2 regions of the Pseudomonas sp. CLCA07 genome follow, and region 1 is predicted to be linked to the other one. Evidence: riboswitches for the same ligand, from Rfam matches in the RefSeq annotation. Region 1 holds a riboswitch; the other holds the start of a gene.
The links. A riboswitch is a leader RNA that binds a small molecule or an ion and turns the genes downstream of it on or off. The one in region 1 is predicted to bind cobalamin.
Positions count from the first base shown of each region.

Region 1 (5,335 bases):
CGACGATTCGACCTGCTCGCGAAGGCAGCCTCAAGGTCAGGCGCAAAAAGCGCGGCAACCGCCGATGGATTGGACGGAAAATAAAAGTGCACATAAGAAGCTGTCATCCGCCCCTCACGATAAACCGCCTCCGCACCCCGCCCGCCATTCGGGCTCAGGCCACGCGCAATCGGCTCAAGCTCGGTACTGGTCAGCGAATGGTGATACGTGTGCCCGCGCAACGCACCTTCCGGCAGTTCGACCGCTTGCAACGCCAACGCGGCCAGACGCTTTTGCATCACCGCGTCGCCGTTAAGCAGCCCCACCAGTTCGGCGCGAGTGCCTTCGACATCAGTCAACGAGTCGAGCAGATACAACATGCCGCCACACTCGGCCAACAGCGGTTTACCCGCTGCATGGTGCGCGCGAATCGCATTAAGCATCGAGATGTTTTGTGACAGCGCCACATGGTGCAATTCCGGATAACCGCCGGGCAGATAAAGGCTGTCAGCCTCCGGTATTTCGCTGTCGCGGATCGGCGAGAAGAACGATAGCTCGGCACCCATGGCTCGCAGCAAATCCAGACTCGCGCCGTAGGTGAACGCGAACGCTTCATCACGGGCCACAGCAATTCGCACACCCGCGAGCAACGGTTCGACCGCGATCACATCCGGAGCTGCAAATTCGACCGCCGGCGGCAATGCCACTTCGCAACTGCTGGCCAACGCATTGGCCGCCGCATCGAGGCGCAGATCGAGATCATTCAGCTCACTGGCCTGGACCAGACCTAAATGCCGACTAGGCAATTCGATCCCGGTTTCCCGCGACAAAGCGCCGTACCAGCGCAAACCTTCGGTCAGGCTGCCTTCGAGCAATTGCGCGTGACGCAAGGTGCCAACCCGATTGGCCAACACGCCGGCAAACGGCAAGTCCGGCTGATACTTCGCCAAGCCCAACGCCAACGCACCAAAGGTCTGCGCCATGGCAGTGCCGTCGATTACAGCAAGCACCGGCACACCAAAGTGCCGCGCCAGGTCGGCGCTGGACGGCGTACCGTCGAACAGCCCCATGACACCTTCGATGAGGATCAAGTCCGCGTCACCGGCCGCTTCCCACAACAGTCGACGACTTTCCTGTTCGCCGACCATCCACATATCCAGTTGATACACCGGCGCACCGCTGGCGCGCTCGAGAATCATCGGGTCGAGAAAGTCCGGGCCGCATTTGAACACGCGCACCTTGCGCCCCTGATTGCGATGCAAACGGGCCAGGGCGGCGGTGACGGTGGTCTTGCCCTGACCGGAGGCCGGCGCGGCAATCAGTACCGCCGGGCAATGACGTGGTTGATTCACAGCTCGACGCCTTTTTGCGCTTTGATCCCGGCCTGGAACGCGTGTTTGATCACGCCCATGTCGGTGACGGTGTCGGCCAGTTCAATCATTTCCGGCTTGGCACCTCGACCGGTCACCACCACATGCTGCATGGGCGGGCGGGCCTGCAAATCGCTGAGCACCTGATCGAGGTCGAGGTAGCCGTGCTTGAGGGCGATGTTCAACTCATCCAGCACCACCAGACCGATGGACGGATCGCTGAGCAATTCACGGGACACTGCCCAGGCGGCTTCGGCGGCGGCAATGTCACGCTGGCGGTCCTGGGTTTCCCAGGTAAAGCCCTCGCCCATGACATGGAAACGCACTTGCTCCGGGAAGCGGCGGAAGAACAGTTCTTCGCCGGTGCTGTTGCGGCCCTTGATGAACTGCACCACACCGCATTGCATGCCGTGGCCCATGGATCGGGCGAGCATGCCGAATGCCGAACTGCTTTTGCCTTTACCGTTACCGGTCAGCACCAGCAGCAAGCCGCACTCGTTCGGGGAATTGGCGATGCGTTCGTCAATCACGGCTTTTTTGCGCTGCATGCGCGCCAAATGACGTTCGTCACGATCAGGGGTATCGGTCATGGGGGGAGCTCTCCGTTGAGGCTGGATAACGGCGGGCAGGCACAAGAATAGACGGCAAGAAGCCTGGCATCGCCCACCGTGATGCCACTGGATGAATCAGGCCGGTCTCCGGGCTCATGAGCGGCGTTATGCCGGACTGCGCGCCTTCCCATGTCACTCGACACAGTGGCTCAAGACGCAGCTTTCACTCATTTACCGTTGCGGGGGCAGCGCCGGGATCGTGAGGATTCGTCGTTTGACGATAGTCACTCACCGGCTTCCCTGTTTCACTCTGTCGGCCACTGCCACAGAGCACCTGAATCAAGCCGCGAAGGTTAGAGGGTTGGGGGTGGAGCGTCAAATGAAGACAAAGCCGCAGCGAGCGATATACTGCCGCCGGCCAATTTACTGACGCCAATCTTGCAGCACACGGCCAGCAGTGATATCAAAGAGCCACAACCCAACAACAACACAATTACAAGGGTGAGTAACATGCAAGGCATGATCATCAGCAATCCGAAGCTGGAATTCCTGCGGCCGGTGCTGGAACGCTGGTTTGACTGTATCGACCGCTACAACACGACTCGCGGCGATAACGAAGCGCCTTACTGGCATGACGAAAAGGCCAACCTTGGCTTGCTCTCTACCGCTGCGTGGATGGCGGAAATGGTCACACTGCAAAACACACCGACGCGCAAACAAATCGAAGAGGGCGAACGCAACGCCCGCGCCGATCTGTTTATCGCGACCGCCGAACAGCGTGCCTATCTTCAGGCCACTCAACGCTGGCCCAAGGTCAACAGCCTGAACCTGACGCAGGCGTTGCAGGACATCACCAGCGACGCCAAACGCATCAGCTACGCCAGCGACCTGAAACTCGGCTGTTTGTTCGTTGCCCCGCAAAAAGCCCAGCAGAGCGCCACCCCGGAAGAACTTCAGGACATGGTCGACGACCTGCAAAAGGAACATTGCTGCACGGTGGCCTGGTATTTCCCCTACGCCTACCGCAAGTTGCGTAACGAAGCCGGTAACTATCACCCGGGCATCGCCGTCTTGTTCAAGGAAGCTCGCGGCTGACCGGTTGAACCATCGCTGCGTTTATCTTCTCTATGAATAAGACACTGCATTCATAGGGAAGACCAGCATGCGCAAGTCCCCGATTGTTCTCGTCATCGTGCTCGCCGGAGGGCTTGCCGCCTGTGGTGAAACCTCCCGCCTGCAAGTCTCCGACGGCACCGGCCCGTCACCCAAGCTACCCGAACCGAATAAAACCCTGATCCCGACGGTGAACGTCGCTCAGGCGGTCGGCTGGCCAGACGGCGTCAAACCCACAGCTGCCGCCGGGACCCAAGTGGCCGCCTTTGCTGAAGGCCTCGATCACCCGCGCTGGCTCTACGTGCTGCCCAACGGTGACGTGCTGGTGGCCGAAACCAGCGCGCCGCCCAAACCCGATGACCGCAAAGGCATTCGTGGTTGGGTCATGGGCAAAGCCATGGGCCGCGCCGGTGCTGCAGTCCCCAGCCCGAACCGCATCACGCTGCTGCGTGACAAGGACCACGACGGCATCGCCGAAACCCGCACGGTGTTCCTGGAAAACCTCAATTCGCCCTTCGGCATGACGCTGGTCGGCAATGACCTGTACGTGGCGGACACCGACCGCTTGCTGCGTTTTCACTATGAAAGCGGTGACACGGCGATCAAGTCACCACCGATCAAAGTGGTTGATCTGCCAGGGGGCACGCTGAATCATCACTGGACCAAAAACGTCATCGCCAGCAAAGACGGTAGCAAGCTATACGTCACGGTGGGCTCCAACAGCAACGTCGGGGAAAATGGCCTGGACCAGGAAGAAGGCCGCGCGGCGATCTGGGAAGTGGACCGCGCCACCGGCAATCACCGGATATTCGCTTCCGGGATTCGCAATCCCAACGGCTTGGCCTGGGAGCCCCGCAGCGGCGCGCTGTGGACGGCGGTCAACGAGCGGGACGAGATCGGCAGCGACCTGGTGCCGGACTACATCACCTCGGTCAAGGATGGCGGGTTCTATGGCTGGCCATTCAGCTATTACGGCCAACATGTCGACATTCGCGTCGAGCCGCAAAATCCGGACCTGGTGGCCAAGGCCATCAAGCCGGACTACGCGGTGGGTCCGCACACTGCATCGCTGGGCCTGACGTTCGCTGAAGGCAACACCCTGCCCGCGCAATTCAAGGAAGGGGCTTTCATCGGCCAGCACGGCTCGTGGAACCGTAAACCGCACAGTGGCTACAAAGTGATTTTCGTGGCGTTTGCGGGCGGCAAACCGAAGGGGCAACCGGTTGATGTGCTGACTGGTTTTCTCAATGAAGACGAAGAAGCCAGGGGCCGGCCGGTGGGCGTGGTGATCGATCAACAGGGTGGCTTGCTGGTGGCGGATGATGTGGGGAATAAGGTGTGGCGCGTGACCGCAGCCAAATAATCGCCCTCCTGTGGGAGCAAGCTCGCTCCTACAGGGTTCAGCGCTTTATCACGGATTGCGTGCCAGGTGCTGGGGCTGCAGAACGCGTTTGGCGCTCAGGTATGCCCTTTGCCAATAGGCTTTGGACAGACTGTCGAGCTTCACCGTGCCGCCAGTCGCGGGCGCATGCACGAAGCGGCCTTCGCCGACGTAAATCCCGGCATGGCTGACCTGAGAGCCGCCATTGGTGGCGAAGAAAATCAGGTCACCGGTTTGCAGGCCTTCCTTGCCCACATTGGCGGCTTGCATGCTAATCATCTCGCGCGTGGTACGTGGCAAGGAAATGCCGGCAACATCACGGTAAACGTAGCCGATCAACCCACTGCAATCGAAGCCCGAATCCGGCGTGTTGCCACCCCATCGATACGGCGTCCCCACCAGGCCGAGCGCGCGGAACAGCACGTCTTCTGCTTCAGGGGAAAAGGACTGCGGGTTACCGAAAATAATGGGCGCGCGAACCACCGGTGCAGGCGGGGTGCGGCTGGCGCAGGCGCTGAGCAGCGCTGCGGAGAAGAACAGGAGTGCGAGGCGGGCCGACATCGTCATAAGCAGAACATCCTGATCTGGCTGCGGCTTTTTCTGCCGGGAGTGCAGAAAAGAAAACCGCCTGCGCGGGGCGCAGGCGGTTTGCCATCATTGATAGATCAGAATTCTAGCGGCTACACGGCAAACTTCAAGTAAGACTTTAACTTCGCCCTACAACTTGTACGTTTACTTGCGAGCGGTGACCACGGTCGGGGCCATCGCGAGGGCGCGCTTGGCTTCGATGAAGGTCTTGTTCCAGTAGCTGTCACCCAGGCTATCGACCCGAACACCACCGCTTTTGCGGCTGCTGGAGTGGATGAACTGGTTATCACCCAGGTAGATCCCGGCGTGACTGACGCGGCCGCGACGACCGTTGGTGGCGAAGAACAGCAGGT
Region 1 covers NZ_CM132131.1:1,216,010-1,221,344, forward strand. Annotated here, with positions in the region: gene ACWGZX_RS05575 (cobyrinate a,c-diamide synthase) at 1-1,331, opposite strand, end outside; gene cobO (cob(I)yrinic acid a,c-diamide adenosyltransferase) at 1,328-1,939, opposite strand; cobalamin riboswitch at 2,022-2,253, opposite strand; gene ACWGZX_RS05585 (hypothetical protein) at 2,411-2,995, shown strand; gene ACWGZX_RS05590 (PQQ-dependent sugar dehydrogenase) at 3,063-4,376, shown strand; gene ACWGZX_RS05595 (C40 family peptidase) at 4,425-4,961, opposite strand; gene ACWGZX_RS05600 (C40 family peptidase) at 5,127-5,335, opposite strand, start outside.

Region 2 (5,335 bases), 1.1 Mb from region 1:
CGTCCCACCAGAATCAATGCCGTACGTCGAAACCCCTTGGCTTCAACCTTCCCGGCAATGTCCTCAAGCGTCCCCACCACCCAATCCTGATCCGGCCACGTCGCCCGGTGAATCACCGCAATGGGACAGTCCGCGCCGTAATGCGGCAGCAGTTCTACAAGGATTTTCTCCAGGTGATTCACGCCCAAATGAATGGCCATGGTCGCCCCGTGTTGCGCCAGACTGCCCAGTTCTTCCCCGGCCGGCATGGCAGTCTTGTCGGCGTACCGAGTCAGGATCACGCTCTGCGAAATGTCCGGAAGGGTCAGTTCCGCCCCTAAAAGCGCCGCACACGCCGCCGTCGCCGTGACACCCGGAACGATTTCAAAAGGAATATCAAGCTCGCGCAGGTAGCGAATCTGCTCGCCAATCGCGCCATACAGGCTCGGATCGCCGGAATGCACCCGCGCCACGTCCTGGCCGTTGGCGTGGGCAGTTTTGATCAGTTCGATGATCTGTTCCAAGTGTAATTCGGCGCTGTTGATCACCTGTTCGGCGCGATGGCCTTCCAGCACAGCCGCAGGCACCAGGGAGCCGGCGTAGATGATCACCGGGCAGCTGCGAATCAGCCGTTGGCCTTTGACCGTGATCAGTTCCGGGTCGCCGGGCCCTGCGCCAATGAAGTAGACGGTCATCGTCGATTCCTGTGAAAAAAGAGGCTGGGCAAGGCTTCAGATGAAGATTGCTCATGATCGAATGCGCGATTATCGGGGATTTTAAGCAGCGCAGGCCAATGCCAGGGTCGCCTGAGCGTATTTTTGTCGGGATATCAGCAGCTTCGCCGGCGCCTGGGCCAACTGTTCGGCCAGTGCCAGGGCAGCACTTTCCGCTACGCCATAACAGCCGGTGCGCTCGAAGGCGATGTCTGAATGGTGGGTGAGTTTGGGGTGATAACCGGCCAATTGTTCACTGCTGAAAAACGTCAACGGCAGCGCAAGTTGTGCGGCCAGCTCGATCAGGCCCAATTCGTCGCGCTTCAGGTCAATGCTGGCCAGGGCCTTTATCTCGTGAAGTCCGATTTGATGAGCCTGTAATGCCTGATCAAGCAATGCCCGCAGCGTGCTGGCGGGGCAGCCGCGCTGGCAGCCCAGGCCGACCACTAGCGTCGGCACAGTGCTGGCCTCTGTCATGCGTGGTATTGGCCATCGCTTTTGCGGCGGAACAACCAGGCACTGACCAGGCCCAAGGCCAGCCAGAACGCCACGTTGGTCAGCTGCGAAGCGATTTTGAACTGCGCTTCCAGCGCTTCCGGCGCGAGCATCGAATGCACTTCCGGCTGAGGTGCGCCGATGATATGCGGAGTGGCCAGAATCGCCACGCCCAGCACTTTCATCAGCCAGTGCCGGCTGAACACGATCAATGCGATCCCGACAGCGGTGGAGGCGGCGGTGCCGATCCACCACATTTGCCGTTGAGCCAGATCTGCTGCCGCAGTGCCCGGCAGTTCCGGTGGCAGGCCAAGGGTCGGCGCCAGTACGAAGGTCGCATAACCGGCCAGACCCCAGAGCAGGCCCTGAGACGTTTTGGTCGGTGCGCGCAAGGTGTACAGGCCGGCAAGCATCAGGGCAAAACCGACGGCCACCACCAGGTTGCCGCCGGTAGTCGACAGCACGCGCTGCCAGCCATCTTCCGGCTCCCAGGCCTCGGCGTCGTGGGTATGGCCGGCCATGGCGCCATCGGCGTGTTCATGGGGTTGAACCAGCGCCGGCTCGGTTTTTTCGTAGGATTCCGCCTGAAGAATCAACGGTGCGACCCAGAAGCTTTGCAGCAGCGTCAGCAACAGGGCGGCCAGCAACCCAGTGAAACCTGCGGTTTGCGCAATACGCTTAATCATTTGGGCAGGTCTCAATGGCACGGGAAAGCTGAGCTGTGACGGGTATCGTGCGCGGCGTTGTGCACCGCTTCGATGTGCGAGAAACCGGCGAAATACACAAGGCATGCGCCGAGGATCGACGCACATACGGCGGCGGTCAGGCGTTGAGTCAGGGTTGTGGTGGTGCTGGCGGTGCTCTTGTCCGTGTTGCTGCCGGTACTGCTGATAATCGACATGGCGCATCCCTCTGGTCTGTCAGCGGGTGAATAGAGCGCATGGAAAACCCCTGCGAGTCGGGCACGCAGACGTTCAAACAGCGCCCGCCCACCGCGGGTTTGTTGTTCAGTGACCATAGGGGTCACTTTGTGTTGCGGGCCGGTCTCCGGGCTCACGAGGGGCGCAGGCTTTCGCCTTGACCTGCAAGCATCACCTTCCCATGCCGAACTGCTGGCACAGTGGATTTGATGCTTCGCTCGCTTACCGTTGCGGGGGCAGCACCGGACTGACATGGCTTTGAGTAAAGCACATGATTCACCGGTTTCCCGTTTCACCCTGTGAAGGGCACCCGTAACAAAGTGCGTAGGAAAGCATGGGCGGGGGATACGCGTCAATTGGCAAGGGTTCGCAACTCTGTGGCGAGGGGGCTTGCCCCCGTTCGGCGGCGCAGCCGTCGCAAAACCAGTGAGCAGGTTTTGCCTGGAGAAAACAGGGGGTCGCTTCGCAACCCAACGGGGGCAAGCCCCCTCGCCACAGTGATCGCAAACAACTGATGAACATTGACCCACCCCTGCGCGATGCGTAGCCTTGCGCTTTCGAGGTTCTTCGGCGTTTAGCCGAAGCTAAGAAGGGAACGCGGTCAATGCCGCGGCTGCCCCCGCAACTGTGAACGGTTCAGTTTCTGCCATGCCACTGCATGCGCCAGCCATGGCGCGAGCGGGAAGGCGCAGCAACCGCCAGTCAAACGACTGGCCAGCCGTCAGCCAGGAGACCTGCCTCGACACAGATTCTCACTTTCAACCGGGCGGGGTGATCCGGTGGCGAACTCTTCAGGCATGCGCGTGCGCGTTGCCGGTTGTCGTCCCGTTTGCCCGCCACCTTGCCAAAGGGCATCCGATGAAAACACTGGCCAAACTCCCCGTCACTATCGTTACCGGCTTCCTCGGTTCGGGCAAAACCACCTTGCTGCGGCACATGCTCGACAACGCTCAGGGCCGTCGCATTGCGGTGATCGTCAACGAGTTTGGCGAGTTGGGCATCGACGGCGAAATCCTCAAGCAGTGCTCCATCGGCTGCACCGAAGAAGAAGCCAACGGCCGCGTTTATGAATTGGCCAACGGCTGCCTGTGCTGCACCGTTCAGGAAGAATTCTTCCCGGTGATGCGCGAACTGGTGGCCCGTCGCGGTGACCTCGACCATATCCTCATCGAAACCTCGGGCCTGGCCCTGCCCAAGCCGCTGGTTCAAGCCTTCCAATGGCCGGAAATCCGCAGCGCTTGCACCGTCGACGCAGTCATCACCGTGGTCGACAGCCCGGCCGTCGCCGCCGGTACCTTTGCCGCATTCCCGGATCAGGTCGACGCCCAGCGCAAACTCGATCCGAACCTGGACCACGAATCGCCGCTGCACGAACTGTTCGCCGACCAACTGGCCAGCGCCGACCTGGTGATTCTCAACAAGGCCGACTTGATCAGCCCTGAAGACCTGGCCCGCGTGCGCCTCGAAGTTGCCGAAGAACTGCCGCCAGCGGTAAAAATCATCGAAGCCAGCAGCGGCCGTCTGCCACTGGATGTTTTGATCGGCCTCGGTGCCGGCTCCGAAGAACACATCGACAGCCGTCACAGCCATCACGATCATCACCACGACGGTGATGACCATGACGACCACGATCACGATGCTTTCGACTCGATCTCCCTCGAACTGCCGCAAGCCGACGAAAGCCTGCTGCTGGATGCGCTGACCCAACTGGTGGTCCAGCATGGCATCCTGCGCGTCAAAGGCTTCGCCGCGATCCCGAACAAGCCGATGCGCTTGCTGATTCAGGGCGTGGGCACGCGATTCGACAAGCATTTCGACCGTCAGTGGGGCGCCGATGAAGCGCGCACCACTCGCCTGGTGTTGATCGGCCAGGATCTGGACGCCGCTCAACTCGAAGCGCAATTGCGCGCCGCGCTCAGCGTTTAAGCCATGCACCTGCTCAGGACCCAGCCCGGCGGTTTCGTGTCGGATGACAACATTGCCGACCTTGGACAAACCCCCGCCGAGCTGGTGATTCTGTGCAGTGGCGATTCCAGCCTGGCGCTGCTCGCGGAAGCCGCGCAGCAACTGCCCGACGACTATCCCAGCGTGCGCCTCGCCAACCCGATGCAAGTGCAGAATCACGCCTCGGTCGATCTGTATGTCGATGAAGTGTTGCGTCACGCCAAGGTGATTCTGATCTCACTGCACGGCGGCATCGCCTATTGGCGGTATGGCGTCGAGCGGTTGGTGCAATTGTCCGAACGGGGCGTGCAGCTGATTCTGGTGCCGGGCGATGATCGTCCGGACCCGGAACTCAGCGACCTCAGCACCGTGGAGGCCTGCGATCGTGACCGGCTCTGGCAGTTTTTGCGTCAGGGCGGCATGGGCAATGCTCTGGATTTTTTCCGTTGTCTGGCCACTCGCTGGTTGGGCCGCGATTACGCCTGGGCCGAGCCGCAAGTTCTGCCGCGCACGGCGATTTATCACCCGCACAAAAGCCCCGCATCACTGAGCGATTGGCAAGCCGACTGGCAGGCCGATCAACCGGTGGCAGCGGTGCTGTTTTACCGCTCGCATTTGCAGGCGGCCAATACCGGTTTTATCGATGTTTTCTGCCAGCGTTTGCAGGCGGCGGGGTTGAACCCTTTGCCGATTGCCGTGGCCAGTTTGAAAGAGCCCGGCTGCCTGACGGTGGTCGAGGATTGGCTGGATGAAGTCGAGGCAGGGGTGATTTTGAACACCACCGGTTTCGCCCAATCCAGCCCCGAAGCGCCGCACCTGCGCCCGTTTCGCCGCGACATCCCGGTGATTCAAGCTATCTGCGCCCAGGACAACGAGCCCGGTTGGCGCGCCAGCGAGCAGGGTCTCGGCCCGCGTGATCTGGCGATGCACATCGCGCTGCCGGAACTGGACGGCCGCATCATCAGCCGTCCGATCAGTTTCAAGGACCTGGCGTGGCGTAGCGAGCGCAGTCAGTCCGATGTGGTGTGTTATCGACCTCAGCCGGAACGCATGGATTTTGTCGCCGAACTGGCGCGGCGCTGGATCGATCTGGCGCGGGTACCGAACAGCGAAAAACGCATCGCCCTGATCCTTGCCAACTACCCGACCCGTGATGGACGCATCGGCAATGGCGTCGGTCTCGACACCCCGGCCGCCGCATTGAATATCCTGCGTGCGCTGCATAAAGAAGGTTATCCGTTGGCGGCCGAATTGCCGGACAGCGGCACCGCACTGATCCAGCAA
Region 2 covers NZ_CM132131.1:80,622-85,956, reverse strand. Annotated here, with positions in the region: gene cobM (precorrin-4 C(11)-methyltransferase) at 1-674, opposite strand, end outside; gene ACWGZX_RS00465 (cobalamin biosynthesis protein) at 756-1,169, opposite strand; gene ACWGZX_RS00460 (CbtA family protein) at 1,166-1,873, opposite strand; gene ACWGZX_RS00455 (CbtB domain-containing protein) at 1,885-2,088, opposite strand; cobalamin riboswitch at 2,209-2,436, opposite strand; cobalamin riboswitch at 2,651-2,863, shown strand; gene cobW (cobalamin biosynthesis protein CobW) at 2,966-4,033, shown strand; gene cobN (cobaltochelatase subunit CobN) at 4,037-5,335, shown strand, end outside.
Region 2: another riboswitch for cobalamin. It lies ahead of cobW (cobalamin biosynthesis protein CobW); the one in region 1 lies ahead of cobO (cob(I)yrinic acid a,c-diamide adenosyltransferase).